One region of the Janthinobacterium sp. HH102 genome, then DNA from elsewhere that is predicted to be linked to it. Evidence: predicted binding sites of a transcription regulator. Region 1 holds the regulator's gene; each other region holds the start of a gene.
What was found. The regulator sigma-54, encoded in region 1, starts transcription at its own class of promoters, with help from an activator protein. The targets are predictions, from matches to a motif close to TGGCANGNAANCTGCTTT.
Positions count from the first base shown of each region.

Region 2: JAB4_RS09085 (PEP-CTERM sorting domain-containing protein) is a predicted target of sigma-54. The motif match lies at 1,650-1,667, and genes of this name have one in related genera.
Region 3: JAB4_RS02640 (EDSAP-1 family PEP-CTERM protein) is a predicted target of sigma-54. The motif match lies at 1,543-1,560, and genes of this name have one in related genera.
Region 4: JAB4_RS30640 (PEP-CTERM sorting domain-containing protein) is a predicted target of sigma-54. The motif match lies at 2,321-2,338, and genes of this name have one in related genera.

Region 1 is NZ_CP062062.1:861,031-865,374, forward strand. It holds gene lptB (LPS export ABC transporter ATP-binding protein) at 1-680, shown strand, start outside; gene JAB4_RS03915 (RNA polymerase factor sigma-54) at 685-2,163, shown strand; gene raiA (ribosome-associated translation inhibitor RaiA) at 2,233-2,592, shown strand; gene JAB4_RS03925 (enoyl-CoA hydratase/isomerase family protein) at 2,724-3,809, shown strand; gene rapZ (RNase adapter RapZ) at 3,810-4,344, opposite strand, start outside.
Region 2 is NZ_CP062062.1:1,992,087-1,996,430, forward strand. It holds gene JAB4_RS09080 (TIGR03790 family protein) at 1-846, shown strand, start outside; gene JAB4_RS09085 (PEP-CTERM sorting domain-containing protein) at 901-1,641, opposite strand; gene JAB4_RS09090 (ExeM/NucH family extracellular endonuclease) at 2,092-4,344, shown strand, end outside.
Region 3 is NZ_CP062062.1:584,146-588,489, reverse strand. It holds gene JAB4_RS02655 (dodecin) at 387-593, shown strand; gene JAB4_RS02650 (hypothetical protein) at 621-932, opposite strand; gene JAB4_RS02645 (hypothetical protein) at 1,083-1,457, shown strand; gene JAB4_RS02640 (EDSAP-1 family PEP-CTERM protein) at 1,657-2,649, shown strand; gene JAB4_RS02635 (LytR C-terminal domain-containing protein) at 2,720-3,790, opposite strand; gene JAB4_RS02630 (type II secretion system F family protein) at 3,804-4,344, opposite strand, start outside.
Region 4 is NZ_CP062062.1:2,837,868-2,842,211, reverse strand. It holds gene cydD (thiol reductant ABC exporter subunit CydD) at 1-1,574, opposite strand, end outside; gene JAB4_RS13060 (GbsR/MarR family transcriptional regulator) at 1,712-2,263, shown strand; gene JAB4_RS30640 (PEP-CTERM sorting domain-containing protein) at 2,570-3,136, shown strand; gene JAB4_RS13050 (hypothetical protein) at 3,296-3,475, shown strand; tRNA gene JAB4_RS13045 (tRNA-Arg) at 3,547-3,621, opposite strand; tRNA gene JAB4_RS13040 (tRNA-Pro) at 3,716-3,792, opposite strand; gene glmM (phosphoglucosamine mutase) at 3,930-4,344, opposite strand, start outside.

The DNA of each region.
Region 1 (4,344 bases):
ATGATGTCTCGCTGCAAGTCGAATGCGGCGAAGTGGTGGGGCTGCTGGGCCCGAACGGCGCCGGCAAGACCACCTCGTTCTACATGATCGTCGGCCTGGTGCCGTCGGATGGCGGCAGCATCGACATCAGCGGCGTGGACATTTCCAGCCTGCCGATCCACCGCCGCGCACAGATGGGCCTGTCGTATCTGCCGCAGGAGGCGTCCGTGTTCCGCAAGCTGACGGTGGAAGACAATATCCGCGCCGTGCTGGAAATCCAGACCGTCGAAGGCCGTCCTTTGAAGAAGGCCGAGATCGAGGAACGCCTGGATAAACTGCTGGCCGACTTGCAGATTGAAAAGTTGCGCGAGAACCAGGCGCTGTCCCTGTCGGGCGGCGAGCGCCGCCGCGTGGAAATCGCCCGCGCCCTGGCCACCGATCCCCGTTTCGTGCTGCTCGACGAACCGTTCGCCGGCGTCGACCCGATCGCCGTGATCGAGATCCAGCGCATCGTGCGCTTCTTGAAGGAGCGCAATATCGGCGTGCTGATCACCGATCATAATGTGCGCGAGACGCTGGGTATCTGCGACCGTGCCTACATCATCAACCAGGGCTCGGTACTGGCGTCGGGACGCCCCGACGACATCATCGCGAACGAGTCGGTACGCCGGGTCTATCTGGGCGAACACTTCCGCATGTAAGCCAATGAAACAATCATTGCAGCTGCGCACTTCGCAGCACCTGGCACTGACGCCGCAGTTGCAGCAATCGATACGCCTGTTGCAATTGTCTACTCTGGAATTGCATCAGGAACTCGAGCAACTGCTGACGGACAATCCCTTGCTCGAGCGCCTCGACGATCCGCTCGACCGTTCGCTGCGCCTGCTGTCCGACGGGGCTTTGAGCTCCACGGCCGCGCCGGCCGAAGCGCCGCCCCAGCCGCCAGGCCAGGAGGCGCCCGCGGCGCCGGCCGAAGCGGAAACCTTTGACGGCGAGGCGGGCGAGGGCCCGGCCGCCGCGGATGGCGGCGACAGCGACTGGAGCGAAGCGAGCCGGGGCAAGGCGCCCGACGACGAAGATTCCCGCCCGCAACTGGAGGCCCATCACTGCACCCTGCGCGAACACCTGATGGAGCAGATGCGCGTGACGGTGCTCGAATTGCGCGACCGCGCGCTGGTCGAGCTGATCATCGACGCGCTCGACGACAATGGCTACCTGGAAGAGTCGCTCGACGACATCCTGGCGCGTCTGCCGGAAGAGCTGGAAATCGATGCCGACGAGATGCGCACGGCCTTGTCGCTGCTGCAAAGTTTCGATCCGCCCGGCGTGGGCGCGCGCAATGCGTCCGAATGCCTGGCGCTGCAAATCAAGCGCTTGCCGCACATTGCCATGGTGACGCGGCGCATGGCCCTCGTCATCGTGGAAAAGCACCTGGCCTGGTTTGCCCAGCGCGATTTCAACAAGCTGAAAAAAGCCCTCGATTGCGACGATGAAGACTTGCGTGAAGCGCAGACGGTAATTCGCCAGTGCAACCCGCATCCGGGCGCCGTGTTCGCTGCGGACGTGTCCGATTACGTGGTGCCCGACGTCGTCGTCAAGCGCGCGCGCAATGGCTGGCAAGTGACCCTGAACAACGACGTCATGCCGCGCCTGCGCGTCAATGCCATGTACGCCAACTTGCTCAAGCAGGGCAAGGGCGAGGGCGCCATGGGTGCACAGTTGCAGGAAGCCAAGTGGCTGATCAAGAATATGCGCCAGCGCTTCGACACGATTCTGCGCGTGGCGCAGGCGATAGTAGAAAGACAAAAGAACTTTTTCTCGCATGGGGCCGTTGCCATGCGCCCCCTTGTGCTCCGTGAAATAGCTGATACACTGGGTTTACACGAGAGTACTATCTCGCGGGTAACAACTCAAAAGTACATGCTGACCCCGCACGGCATGTTCGAGTTGAAATATTTCTTTGGTAGCCACGTCGCCACCGAAGCGGGGGGCGAAGCGTCATCGACGGCGATACGGGCATTGATCGTGCAACTGACAGGAGCAGAAGACCCTAAAAATCCTTTATCCGACAGTAAGATTGCGGACATGCTGGGGGAACAAGGCATGGTGATTGCGCGACGTACTGTTGCCAAATACCGGGAAGCATTAAAAATTCCGCCAGTGAGCCTGCGTAAGTGTTTGTAAGTTTTTTTCGGTTCCTCTGCGGGCCGGATACGATGGACCGCACGAACCCGATCATCTTTAGGAGTGTGTATGAATCTCACCATCAGCGGACATCATCTCGAAGTGACACCAGCCATCCGTGAATACGTACAAACGAAGCTGGAGCGCGTGAAACGTCATTTCGATCAAGTTATCGATATCGCCGTGATTCTGACCGTGGATAACCTCAAAGAGAAAGAAAAACGTCAAAAGGCCGAAGTCAACCTGCGTCTGAGTGGCAAAACTGTCTATGTGGAAAGCCTGGCGCACGACCTGTATGCCGCGATCGATACCCTGATCGACAAGCTCGATAGGCAAGTGATGAAATACAAAACCAAAGTGCAAGGGCACGGTAAAGAGGCGATCAAGCATCTGCCAGACAGTTCGGAAGAAGAATTCGCCCCCGCCTAAGCGGCCCGCGACTTTCAACCGGCTGTGATCAACTAAGGGCGCACATTGCGCCCTTTTTTGCGTCCAGCGAAACGCAATGTTCGCCGCGCAGGCGCTAGAATGTTTGCACTTTCACTTCTTTCCTGCCTGCCATGAGCGACCTCGTCCAGATTTCCATCCGCCACCGCACGGGCCACATCGTGCTCGACCGTCCGAAAGCCTTGAATTCCCTGTCGCTGGAGATGGTGCGCGCCCTGAGCGCGGCCTTGCTGGCCTGGCGCGACGATCCGCAGGTGGACGCCGTGGTGATCCGCTCCAGCAGCGAAAAAGCCCTGTGCGCGGGTGGCGACATCCGTTTCTTTTACGACGCGGGCCTGGCCACGCCGCAGGGCGGCAGCGCCTTGCTGGAAGATTTCTTTACGGAAGAATATGCTTTAAATCATCTGATTCACTTCTACCCGAAACCGTATATCGCCGTCATGGATGGGGTGGTGATGGGCGGCGGCATGGGCGTGGCGCAAGCGGGGCCCGGCAACCGCCTGCGCATCGTCACGGGCCGCACGCGCATGGCTATGCCGGAAGTCAATATCGGCCTGTTCCCCGACGTGGGCGGCAGTTACTTTTTATCCCGTCTGGCGGGTCAGCTGGGCCTGTACCTGGGCTTGACGGGTTTGACGATCAACGCGGCCGACGCCCTGTACACGGGCCTGGCCGACGTGTATCTGCCCGAGGCGCAGATGGGGGCGCTGCTGGCCCTGTTCGAGTCCACGCCGGGCGAAGGCTTGCCGGTCGCCATCAAGGCGCTGGCGGCGCCTTTCCAGGCCGAGGCGGGCGCTTCCCCCCTGGCCACGGCGCGCGCGGCGCTGGACCGCCACTTCAGCGCGGGTTCGGTGGCCGCCATCATGGCCTCGCTGGCGCAGGATGACGGCGCGTTCGCGGCGAAGGCGCTGGCGGCCATGCGCCTGCGCTCGCCCTTGATGATGTCGGTGACCCTGGAGTTGCTGCAGCGGGGCGCCCACCTGGGCGTGGCCGATTGCCTGCGCATGGAGCGCACGGTGGTGCGCCACAATTTCGAACATGGCGAAGTGCTCGAGGGCGTGCGCGCGCTGGTGGTCGACAAGGACAATACCCCACGCTGGCAGCCTGCCAGCCTGGACGAGGTCGACGCGGCCATGGTGGCGCGCTTCTTTGCGCCCGTCTGGCCGGCGCAAGCCCATCCGCTGCGCCACCTCGACTGATTAAGAACGCTCGCGGTGGCGCAGCACGACTCTTTCTTTGGGGCCGAAATACTGCGCCAGCCGTTCCGCCATGTACACGGAGCGGTGCTGGCCGCCCGTGCAGCCCAGCGCCACCGTCAGGTAGCTGCGGTTGTCGGACTTGAACGACGGCAGCCATTTTTCGATGAAGGCGCGGATGTCGGCCAGCAGCTCCAGCGCGCTCGGTTGCGCGTCGAGGAAGGCGATCACGGGCGCGTCGCGGCCGTCGAGCGGGCGCAGGGCCAGGTCGTAATAGGGATTGGGCAAGGCCCGCACGTCGAAGACGAAATCGGCATCGAGCGGCACGCCCAGCTTGAAGGCGAACGATTCGAAGAACAGGGTCAGCGGCGCGCGCTCTGAGGCGACGATATCCTTGATCCATGCGCGCAATTTGTTGGCGCTCAGTTCCGAGGTATCGATCACATGGCCCAGCTGTTCGATGGCCGACAGGCGTTCGCGTTCTTCCGAGATGCACTCGATCAGGGTGCGGCGGCTGGCCGGATTCTGGTTCGGACGC
Region 2 (4,344 bases), 1.1 Mb from region 1:
AATATCGTGCATGTGCATATTCCAAACCGGCCGCGCAAGCTGAGCATGGACCAGTTCGCTCAACTGAAGGAGCGCATCGACGGCCAGCTGAAGCCAGGTATCCAGGCGGTGCTGATGGTATGGAGCGCGCCGTATGCGGTCGAATGCAATTCCATCACCTCGGCCTTTACCTTGGGATATGACGCCGGGCAGTGTTCGAAGAGCTGCGGCGCCGGCAAGCCCAGTACCTATTTCAACAGCGATACGGGCCAGTCATTCAGCCAGCTGGGCATGCGTCTGTCGATGTTGCTGCCCATCGATTTTGTCGAAGAGGCCAAGGCGGTCGTCGATCGCGGCACGGCCAGCGGTTTTGCCGTGCCGGCCGCCAGTGCCTATTACCTGAACACGAGCGAAGGCGCGCGCAACAGCCGCGCGGCATTTTTTCCACCGGCCGGAGTGGTGCGCCAACGCAAGCTGACGATCAAGAACATGAAGGCCGATGTGCTGGAAGGCGCACAGGACATCATGGTGTACCAGACGGGCATGGCGAAGGTGGACAAGCTCGATACCTTGCGTTTTCTGCCGGGCGCTCTGGCCGACCACCTGACGTCGTTTGGCGGCGATTTGCAGGGCACGGCGCAGATGAGCAGCCAGCGTTGGCTGGAAGCGGGCGCGACCGCCAGTTACGGCACCGTCAGCGAGCCCTGTAATTATTGGCAGAAATTTCCTAACCCCACGGTGCTGCTGCGCCGCTACCTGAGCGGCATGACGGCGCTTGAAGCGTACTGGGGCAGCGTCGCCTGGCCGGCGCAGGGGCTGTTCATCGGCGATCCTCTGGCGGCGCCCTACGCCAGCTTCCGCCGCTGACGGCATGCTGGCGTGATTGAAGGCAAAAAAAATGGCTCGTATGAGCCATTTTTTTTATGCCTTGCCGTTGCGGCGGCGGCCGATCCAGCTCAGCAGTCCCAGGCCTGCCAGCAACATCACATAGGTTTCCGGTTCCGGTACGGGAGGAATCGGCGGCACTACGACGCCACTGCCGCCCGTGCCGATCGCGCCGCCGCCGCTGCGGTCGAAACCGCCGCTGGCGCCTCCGCCGCCGACACCGCCGCCACCGGCCGGCGGCGCGATGCCGCCGCCAGACGAGACCAGCAGCGGTTCATACACGTCGCCGGCACGCAGGCTGCGGCCAGCTTGATAGCCACGGCCCTCGATGGCTGGTTCTTCCTGCGCATACACGAAATCGCGGCTGCCGAAATGGTGCTGGCCGGTGCTGGCCAGCAGGCTGGCATTGGCGCCGTATCCTGCATCGGCAGGCTGTCCCAGAGCGTTGGCCAGACGATGGCCATTGCCGGAAAATGCAGGCGTGCGCAATACCTGGTCTGACTCGCCGGTACCAAATTCGGGCGTCGAGCCAACGCCGTCATTGCTGCGCGCGCCAAAGTTGACGAAACCATTCGCCAGGCTGCAGGCGCTGCTTGAACTGTCGGGGTTGAATTCGGCGCCCTTGCCGCCGCCATCCGCATTGCCCGCTTCGCAGCGCTTGCTGTCCGCATTGGCCTGTGCCGCAACTGTCTGTGCCTGCGCCAATCCGGCCGTCATGAACAGGGCTGCCGCCATGGCGGCGCAGAAAACGGAGTATTGCTTGCGTGGTTTTAACATGGTCTATCTCTTCAGAATGCATGCGAGCGTCGCGCCGTGCGCTGTCCGTTCGTGATGCGATTAATATTGCTACCGGTAATGCGACCTTTGTGTGCATGGCCGGATGTGCATCCCAAGAGGCAAGCGAGGCTGGGGCCTGCTCTCATTGTTGCGAAGCTGGTTGTTGTTGTCAGGAACAAAATTTATTTGCCTGAAATATATCACATTTTTCCTGGCGGCGTCTTTTTGACTTGCCACACGGTGCCATATGTTGTTCATAAAATACGTTTCAGCAGGCATCGGAAATAGCTGACGGACGAGGATTTACTCCATTCGGCTTAATCAAATGTCATCAAGTCGTCATCCCCGGCCTTTAATATGCAAATAACAAGTCTGAAATACTTTTGTTAATTGTGGCGCGCCGGCCCATCATGCGGGACCGGCGTCACTTATTTACCGACCGGGATCCTCATGCACACCTCGTTTTCCCCCTTGCGCACGCCGCTGCGCCTGACCGTCATGGCTACCCTGCTGGCCAGCCTGTCCGTGCCGGCCCTGGCGGCTTCCGATATTGTCATCAGCCAGGTGTATGGCGGTGGCGGCAACAACGGCGCGCTGTATCGCAACGATTTTATCGAACTGTTCAACCGCGGCGCCAGCCCCGTGAACCTGAGTAACTGGAGCGTGCAATACGCGTCCGCCGCCGGTTCGAGCTGGGCCGTGACGGCCTTGCCGGCTATCGATTTGCAACCGGGCCAGTATTTGCTGGTCCAGCAAGCCAAGGGGACGGGCGGCACGCAGGACTTGCCCGCGCCGGATGCCTCGGGCAGCCTGGCCATGTCCGGCACGGCCGGCAAGGTGTTGCTGAGTAATAACAAGACGGCCCAGACGGGCACCAGCCCCACGGGCGCCGCCGTCGTCGACCTGGTCGGTTTCGGCACGGCCAACGGTTTTGAGGGCGCCGTCGCGCCCGCGCCATCGAATACCCTGTCGATTGCGCGCGCGAATGGCGGCTGCGGCGACACGGACGACAACAGCGTGGACTTTACCGCCGGCAGCGTGACGCCGCGCAACACGGCTTTCGAGCGCCACGTCTGCGGCGGCCCCGTCGTGCACCAGATCATCACCAGCTGCCCGGCCAGCCTGGCGCTGGCGCTGGGCAATGGCGGCAGCGCCGTGCTGCGCGCGTCCGACGTGGATGGCGTGGTGAATGCTGCTATCTTGAGCTCGCCGGCCGTGGCCGGCATCAGCCTGGCCAACTTCAGCGCGGCCGGCGTGGCGGGCGAGAGCGCCAGCGTGAACCTGCTGGTGGCCGCTGGCGTGCCGGTGGGCAATTATCCTGTCATCGTCCAGTTCGGCAACGACCAGCAGCAAAGCGCCAGCTGCAAGATCGACGTCGCCGTGCAAGGCCTGGCCGCCGTCAGCCATACGATCCCGCAAATCCAGGGCAGCGGTGCAAGCAGCCCCTACGCCAATTCCGTGCAGACGACCGAGGGCGTCGTCACCCTGAAGGTGGGCACGGGTTTCTTCATGCAGGACGCGGCCGGCGATGGCGACCCGTCTACGTCGGACGGCATCTTCGTGTACACGGGCGCGGCCGTCACCACCGTGCAGCCGGGCGAACTGGTGCGCGTGACGGGCACGGTGTTCGAATACACGCCGTCGGGCGCGAAAAATTCCTACACGGAATTGAAGGACGTGACGGCCATCCTCACGCAAAGCGCCGGCCACGGCATCGTGCCGGCGAATGTGACCTTGCCGAACGACAACCTGGCTGCCGTGGAAGGCATGCTGGTGCGTTTCACGCAGCCGTTGACCGTGTCGCAAAACGCCTACCTGGGCGCGCGCGGCGAATTGACCCTGTCGGCGGGACGGCGCGAAGTGCCGACCAACCGCTATCCGGCTGGATCGAACGAAGCGCAAGCCTTGATCGCCGCCAATGCGAACAACCTGATCGTGCTCGATGATGGCATTTTCGTGGCGCCGCCGACGATACCGTATATCGGCCCGGACAACACCGTGCGCAGCGGCGACACGGTGGCCGACCTGACGGGCGTGGTGGATTTCGGCGCCATCGGCGGTGGCGGCGCCGCCTACAAATTGCAGCCGACGCAGACGCCGCAATTTTCGCGCGACAACCCGCGCGCGGGCAGCCCGGAACTGCCATCCGGCAACGTCAAGGTGGCCAGCGCCAACGTGCTCAATTTCTTTACGACCTTTACGAATGGCAATAACGTGTTTGGCCTGACGGGGCAGGGCTGCACCGTGGGTTCGTCGACCACCAAGTCGAACTGCCGCGGCGCCGACAACCTGGCCGAGTTCGTGCGCCAGCGCGACAAGATCGTGGCCGAACTGAAAGCCATCGATGCGGACGTGGTGGGCTTGATGGAAATCCAGAACAATGGCGAAACGGCCGTCACTTACCTGGTCGAGCAGCTGAACGCTGCCATCGGCGGCGTCACCTACGCCGTGGTGCCGAAGCCGGCCGCCACGGGTACGGACGCCATCCGCGTGGCCATGATCTACAAGCCTGCCAAGCTGGGCCTGGTGGGCGGCGCCCTGTCGGACGCCAACGCCATCAACAACCGTCCGCCGATGGCGCAAACGTTCAAGGCCGCCAACGGCGAGAAATTCTCGCTGGTCGTCAACCACCTGAAATCGAAGGGCAGCTGCCCGTCGAGCGGGCTGGACGCGGACCAGAACGATAGCCAGAGCTGCTGGAAC
Region 3 (4,344 bases), 280 kb from region 1:
TGTAACCGCCATGTAACCCAAATGGTAGCATAACGATCAACAGTCATCTGCATGAAATAAAAATCGAAATCACGTAAGCATTTGATTTTTAAAGATATAATTAAAAATATCAACGATCATCAACAATCCTGAATACCGACTTGCGATGATTTGTAATCATCAGGTGGCCAGTTCGAAACCGGCAGTCGGCACCAGAATTCAGTAGGAAATCAAAGGGTTACCCGCTTCGGCTGGTAGCCCTTTTTTTCTTTTCTCCCTTCTGCGAATTACTCCTGTGATGGATTGCTGCACCGCGCAATGACTATCAGCACATTTAGGCGCAAGATGAGCACGTGCCTGCGCAATGCAGGCTCCCGATGTCTGGCTTGCCTACCTGGGGAAATATCATGTCCGCACACATTTACAAGCTGATCGAACTGGTCGGCACGTCGACCGAGAGCAGCGATCAGGCGATACGCGATGCCATTGCCAAGGCGGCGCTGACGGTCAGGCATATGGACTGGTATGAAGTGACGGAATCGCGCGGCCATATCGTCGATGGCAAGGTGGCGCATTTCCAGGTCACGCTGAAGGTCGGCTTCCGGCTCGAATAAAGCGATCGAGTAAGGCAGGCCGCGCGCTCACCGCCGCCCGACCGTTCCCCGGCTCTCCAGCCACTCCCGGCCGCCGGCCTCCAGCGCGGCCTCGATCACCTTTTCCGGCAAGCTGTAGACGGTCGCCCAGCTGGCGCGGCCGTCCTGCATGTTCGCGGGGAAGCTGTGCGTTTCAATCGGCCAGTGGTATTTGCGTTTCAGCGCCATGACGATGGCGGCCAGCGAGACGCGGCCTTGCAGCGGTTCGGCGCCGGACTGGTCGCGGTTCGACAGCAGCACGGCCAGGACCTGGCCGCGGCCCGTGCGTGCGCCGGGGAAGGTGGGGGTTTTGTTTGCCATGGCCTATTTTACCGGGCAAGCCATGATGTGCCGCACCTTTGATCTGGCGCAAGCGCCGCAACGGCGTTGCGGCCACGATGAGCATTTCGCCAGGCGTGCCGGTGCCCCTCCGGCAGCCTGGGCTAGCGACAAGGGGCACAGGAGAACATCATGCACAGCCTGAACATCCACGCCATGCAATGGCAGCCCGTCGCCGATATTTCCGCCGTCCATCCGCTGCTGCCCGACGACCTGGCGTGTTTTCGCGAACTGCGCGACGTGCTGCAGCGCTATGGCGCGCTCGACCGCTTCGGCATTTCCCTGATCCACCGCCATTTCGACATCGCCGACGACGAAGAGCTGATGGAGTACACGGATGCGGCCGCCCGCACGTTGACGGTGAAGCCTGTCAAGAAAAGCGACATCGACTGGCAGCACACGACGATTACCAACTGGAAATTGACGGAGGGCGAGGAAGTGGCGCGCATCGGCTGCGGCTGCGCGCGCAATTCGGGCGGCCACCTGGGTTATCACCGAGGCACCTGAAAGCGGCGTCGGCCTTTCTTACACTTTGCTTCCACCGGCTCAGTCTGCTTTACGCAAGCACTTGATTCCATGTGCTTTTTTTGTGTGGCATACAAGCTGCTTATCACTGTCTACGAGATGAATTCAGACAAGTCATTCTGGACATTCTGGATTCTTTCTCCCCCGGATTTCCCGAGACTGACTACGATAAGAGGCTGCGATGAACGTCGATCACACACGAAACAAGACCCTGGGTTGGCTGGGCGCACTGGCGGCGGCAAGTCTGCTGGCCAGCGGTCAGGCGCAGGCAGGTGCGTACGGCCTGGCCGTCAACGAGTTGAACAATTTCCGTATCACCACCAGCGCCGGCGCGCTGTCGCTGGCTGGCGCCAACCGCAATGCCAGCGACAGCGCCTTTTTCGAAGGCGGCGTGGCCGTCAATCCGCGCGCTGTCAATACGGGTCCGGCCGCCAACGCCGACGTGCTGCAAGTATGTTCGGGCGGCGGCTGCAGCGGCTTGCCGCAAAACCACTACGGCCCCAGCCCCAACTCCACCCTGGAGTTCGCCCGCGGCGATGCGCACGCCTTCGGCAATATGCTCACGGCCGCCGGCTCCACCGTGAGCGCCGTCTCGGAAGCACAGCGCAACACGGTGGGCGCCGCCACGTCGACGGCCGGCGACACGCTGACCGGCTCCGTCAACCTGACCCTGTCGAGCGCCGGCTTCATCACCTTCAGCTTCATGGGCCGGCGCGACCTGCGCACCAGCGTGACGACCATGGGCGACAAGTCGAACGTGTCGATCATGGATATCTTCAATATCTCGTGCAATGCCGCCAGTCCCGTCGGCTGCCTGTCGCATGCGAATGCCGACGGCGTGATCTTCCAGTTCGCGCCTGATGGCGACGCCAGCAATGGCAGCGACATCAACGGCAACCATACGGTCGGCAGCCTGGACCCGTTCAGCCTGAACATGACGGCCGGCACCAACGACCCGGCCACCGGGCGCGCCTTCACGAATGGCTTCGCGATGTTTTCCCTGACCTCGAATTTCGCCCTGCCCGCCGGCAGCTACACCTTGAATTTTTCCAAGTCCACGCGCACCGACATCGTCGTCATCGATCCCTTGCAAGTGCCGGAGCCAGGCACCCTGTTCCTGCTGGGGACGGGATTGGCCGCCCTCGCCTTTACGCGCCGCCGCCAGGCTAAATAAGCACTGGCACGCTCAAAAGCACGCGGCGCCCGCAAAAGGCGCCGCGTTTTTTTATGCCAGCCGATGCGTGTTAACCGAGCCGTGCCAGCGCCTGGCGCGCCAGCTGCAATTGCTGCAGATAATAGCGGTGCAGCATGGCGGGGTCGCTCAAGTCGCGCCCCAGTACCAGACGCAGCTCGCTGGCGGGGCAATCGGCGGCCTGGGTCTGCACCTGGGTCTGTACCTGCGTACCCAACTGGCGGGCCAGCTGGCGCGCCGCCTGTTCCTGCGCGGGCCGGTACTCGACGCGCGTGCGCGCCACCTGGAAGCTGGCTTCATTGGCCAGGCGCACCACCTGCACGGGCGCTCCTGCCAGACTGCGCGCCAGTGCGGCGGCCAGGCCCGGCACGCCGTTGCCGTTGACAATTTCCAGGCGCGGACGCGGCGTGCCAGCCACAGGCGCAGCCGGCACCAATGGGCTAACGGTCAGGCTGCGCACCGCCGCCGGCACGCGTCTCAGGCGGGCCATGCCATCGCTCTGCGTGATCTCCACGCGCGCCATGGCGGGCGCATCGGGCACCGGCGCGGGCACGCCCTGCGGCGGCGCCTCGCCGCGCAACAAGGCCAGATCGCGCCGCACATCGTGTTCCTGCAAGCTGGCCGCCTGGCGCCGCATGACGGCGGCGCGCTCGTGCTGTCCCAGCCGTTCCAGTACCTGCGCCAGGTGCTGCCAGGCCAGCGCATTGAGCGGATCGAGCAGACACGCCTGTTCCAGCACGGGCAAGGCTTGCGCGTCGCGGCCGCTTAAATAATAGGCGTGGCCGAGATTGCTGAACAGATAGGCCTGCTGCGGCTGCCGTGTACCCGCCTCCTGCGTCAAGGCCAGCCAATGGGCGATCGCCGCGTCATGCTCGCCCCGCTGCGCGTGCAGCACGGCCAGTCCGTTGCGCGCGTTCACGTGGCGCGGCGCATGGCGCAGGGCTTGCTCATAAGCCGCTTGCGCCGCGGGCAGGTCGCCCCGCTCGACATGCTGGCGCCCCGCCGCATAGGCGGCATCGGCGTCAGGCCACTGCGGCGCCGGTGCATGGGCCAGCTGCGTGGTACAGGCGGCCAGGCCCAGACAGGCGCAGGCGGCGGCCAGGCGGGATATCGTCAAGCGCATGGTGAGACTCCTTTCAGCGGCTGGCCATGGCCGGCACGAGCACGCGATAGACTTCGATCACGGCCGGCCCCATCAGCACCAGCATCAGGGTGGGAAAGACGCAAAAAATCAGCGGGAACAGCAGCTTTAACGCGATCTTCGCCGCCGCCTCCTCGGCCAGCAGGCTGCGCTTGCCGCGCAGATTTTCCGAATGCACGCGCAGCGAATCGCCCATGCTGGTGCCGAAGCGTTCCGACTGGATCAGCATGGCGACCAGGGTATCGACGTCTTCCACGCCGCTGCGCAAGGCCAGGTTGCGCAGCGCCTTTTCCTTGGAAAAACCGGCGCGCATTTCCATCAGCACCAGTTGCAATTCCTGCGCCAGTACCACGCTTTTGATGTGGATCTCGCCCGACACCTTTACCAGCGCGCGCTCCAGGCTCAGGCCCGCTTCCACGCACACGGTCAGCAAGTCGAGCGCATCGGGGATGTTTTCGAAAATGTCGCGCTGGCGCCGCTTGGCCGTACTGGCCAGCACCAGGTTGGGCAGGTAATAGCCGATGGTGGCGCTGACG
Region 4 (4,344 bases), 2.0 Mb from region 1:
GCCAGCAAGGCGTCCGTGACGCGCGCCGCCGTTTCGCTGTCCAGGTGGGCCGTCGGCTCATCGACCAGCAACAAGTCCGCATGCGGATGCACGGCCACGCGGGCCAGGGCCAGGCGCACGGCTTCACCGCCGGACAAGCCCTGGCCGCCATCGCTGAGCATGACGGCCGGCTGCGCCTGCGCCACGCTGGCCAGGTCGGCCAGGTGCAGCGCCTGCGTCACGTGCGCGGCGTTCGCACCTGCCCGGCCCAGTGTCACGTTCTGGCTGACGGACGCGGCAAACACGTGCGGACGCTGGCCCATCCAGGCCATGCGCTGGCGCACGGTATTGACCGTACCGTCATTCAGGCGCACGCCGCCGATGCGGATGTCGCCGCCGCCGGCGGGCAGCAAGCCGGCCAGCAGGGACAGCAAGGTGGTCTTGCCGGCGCCGCTGGCGCCCAGCAGGGCCACGTGTTCGCCGGCGCGCACGCTCAAGTCAAAGCCGTCGAACACGGGCGCTTCGCCGGGATGGGCAAAGCGCAGTTGATGGATGTCAATGGCAGGCGGCGGCGCCACCGCCATGGCGGCGGCGGAGACGGCGGCAACTTCCGCACCAAAGCCCGGCAAAGGCACGCCCTCGGCGGCCAGGTCGTCCAGTCCGGCCAGGCCCGCTTCGCCAGCCGCCTTGTCGTGCCAGACGGCGGCCAGCTCGCGCAGCGGCTCGAAGAACGCGGGCGCCAGCAGCAGGATGAACAAGCCCTGCCCCAACGTCAGTTCGCGGCCCCAGGTGCCGAAATCGAGACTGCCCAGCAGCGAGAAGCCGATGAACGCCGCCACCATGGCCACGCCCAGCGCGGAAAACAGTTCCAGCACGGCGGACGACAAAAAGGCGATGCGCAGCACCACCATCGTGCGCCGGCGCACGGATTGCGACGAGGCGTCCAGCCGCGCGGCCGTGGCATCGACGGCATCGAGCGCGCGCAAGGTGGCCAGGCCGCGCAGGCGGTCCAGCAGAAAGGCGTTCATGCTGCCCATTTCCACCATCTGCGCGCGGCTGGCCGCCTGCGCACCCATGCCCACGAGGGCCATGAAGACGGGAATCAGGGGCGCGGCGATGAGCAGGATCAAGGCGGCGATCCACGACAGCGGCGTCACCACGGCGAGGATCACGAGCGGCACGAGCATGACTTTCCAGCGCGCCGGCTTGTAGCGCACCAGATACGGCACGATGGCTTCGGCCTGCTCGGCGATGACGCTGGCCGCCTGGCCCGACTGCGCGCGCCGGCGGTCCAGCGGCGAACGGCGCGCCAGCGCCTGCGCCACTTGCCCGCGCAAGGTGGACAGGTGCGCGCGCGCGGCCGCATACATGCGCCGCGCGCCCCACGCTTCGCAGCCGGCGCGCAGCATGCCCAGCAGCAGCACGCCTGCGGCCGGCAACAGGGCCGCGCGCCACGGCGCGCCATCGAGCATGGCTTGCACGGCCCAGGCCAGCAAGGCCGCTTGCGGCAGCCACAGCAAGGCGGCGCCGCCTTGCGCCAGACTGGCGGCACGGGGAAGAATAAAGCGGGGCAAGGACAGTGGCGAGGTCGTCATCTTATATTTTTTGAGTTTTCAGAATTTTCTGTAAATTCGATTTTTTGTATAATACTGCGAAACATGACATATATCAATTGACCCTGGCGGTTTGGCGTGAAAAAATTCAGATAATTATGAAAACTCAAAATATCCAAATGACGCCGCTGATCCTGACCTTCGTCAGCCATTTCGGCGAGATGGGCAGCCGCTGGGGCTTTAACCGCACGGTGGGGCAAGTGTACGCCTTGTTGTTTGTCGCGGAGCATCCTTTGCACGCGGATGAAATCGCGGAGCACCTGAGTTTTTCGCGCTCGAACGTGAGCATCGGCCTGAAGGAATTGCAGGGCTGGGGCTTGATCCGCCAGTCGCGCATCCCCGGCGACCGGCGCGAGTATTTTTCCTCGCTGGGCGACGTGTGGCAAATCTTCCGCGTGGTGGCCGCCGAGCGCCGCCGCCGCGAGGTGGCCCCGACCCTGACGGTGCTGCGCGAAGCGCTGCTGGCGCCGGCCACGGAACCCGTGGATCAATATGCGCAGGAGCGCATGCGCGAAATGTATGAACTGGTCGACCTGGCCAACACCTGGTTCGACGACTTGCAGCGCCTGTCGCCCGAATCGATGGCGCAACTGATGAAAATGGGCGCCAAGGTACAAAAGCTGCTCAACGCCAAGGATCGCCTGTTTGGCGTCAGCAACAACAGCGACTGAAGCACCCGCCTCCCCTTTTCCCAAGTCCGAACGCCGCTAGCACAAGCTGGCGCGCCTTGTCACGCTATTTCCTAACGTCATGTTGGCCATCGCTGGCACATCCATACATAGCCGTATGCGATGTTGTCAAGCAAACCAATAGAATTATTAAAATTGTATTAATTTACATCAAGAGTAAGCTTGCATTTGCGTACTCAATACGCGCAGGAAATAGCAGCTAAAAACGGGCAATGGGATGACTTCCTCGGCAGGCAGGGGCGTATCCCTACACGATGTAGCAACTGTCTCAAGCACAAGGGGATTTTCATGAAAAGCATAAAAAGCATTGCCGTCAAGGCATCCATGCTGGCCGCAATGACCGTACTGGCAAGTGCAGCGCAAGCGGCCACCTGGGTTGATGTGGGGCCGGCCAGCGGTTTCGTCATCGCCGGCAGCACCGTCACCTATTCGCCATCACCGGCATTGGAGGTGAAATATTATGACGATAATCTGGTGCCGCAGAGCCCCTCGGACATCCAGGGCTATATCAATGGCGTGTTCGGCAGCAGCCTGGGCGCCGCCGTTTCGTATTGCGACAGCGCCACTTCGGGCTGCACTGCCGGCACCACGGCAGGCCTGAGCGGCGGGGTCAATTCCTATACGAGCGCGGCCGCCTATGACTATCTGGCCATCCACTTCGGCCAGGGCGAACTGGTGTTCCACTGGGCCGCGCCAGTGGCTGCCGGCACCACGTTCACGGTGGAAGGCCTGCCCAAGGATCTGAGCAACTATAGGGCCTTCATTTCCGCCGTGCCGGAACCTGAAACCTATGCCATGCTGCTCGCCGGCCTGGGCCTGCTGGGCTTCCTGGCACGCCGCCGCCAGGGAAAGTAAGCATCACCAGCGGCAGCGGCGCAACGGCGCCCGCTGCCGCCTCCATGCCAGCCGCATCTTTACGCCGCGCTTGCGGCGCCAGGCACGCTTTTTACACCATTTTTAGATCCCTCTCGCTATGCTCGACGGCATCCACTGCTGATCGACGAGGGAGATCTCATGCACGAACAACCGTTTCAGCCACGCGCGCGCAGCGTGATCCGCCAGCACTTGCCCGCGCGGGAACGGCTGCGCCTGGCCCGGCTGGCCAGCAAGAAAATGGGGTCGCTACTATCCGCGCTGCTGTGCGCGGCGCCGCTGTTATATTTGCTGAGCGTGGTACTGTTTGCGCAGCCGTGACACGGCAGGCAGGCAAAAGATGAAGAGTGATGGCAATGCGACAGGCTGTCGCGTGCATGACCAGCATGAACTGGTCCGCCCAGAGGGAATCGAACCCCCATTCACGGTTTAGAAGACCGTTGTCCTATCCGTTGAACGATGGGCGGAAAGGTGCAGCATTTTAGTCTATGCGCGCCAGCAATGCCAAGGCGTCGCACAATAGAAAACGGGCTGTCATTTCTGACAGCCCGCTTATGACTTTGGTCGGAGTACAAGGATTCGAACCTTGGACCCCCTGGTCCCAAACCAGGTGCGCTACCGGGCTGCGCCACACTCCGAAGACAAGATAATAACGCCCCTGCCCAATTTCGTCAATTGCCCCAGGCGAATTAGATGGAAATAACTATCGCGCCTGCTTGAAGAGGCTTGCTGAAAACGTTCAGGGCAAGGCAGTGCAACGCCGCCTTGGGCGTTTTCAGCTGCCGACCTTGTCGGCGATGCGGCGCGCCATCGACTCGGCCTTCTCCTTGTCCTTCGCCTCCACCATCACGCGGATCAGCGGTTCGGTGCCCGAAGCGCGGATCAGCACGCGGCCCGTGTCGCCCAGTTCGGCCTCGACCAGTTCCTTCTCGGCCACCATGGCAGCATTCTTCTGCCAGTCGAAACCGGGCGCCACGCGCAGATTGATCAGGGTTTGCGGGAACAGCACCAGTTCGGCCAGGCATTGCTGCAGGCTTTGGCCGCTGCGCTTGAGCGCGGACAATACTTGCAGCGCAGAGACGATGCCGTCGCCCGTCGTGTGGCGGTCCAGGCACAGCAAATGGCCCGAGCCCTCGCCGCCCAGTATCCAGCCCTTTTCCTTCATGACTTCCAGCACGTAGCGGTCGCCC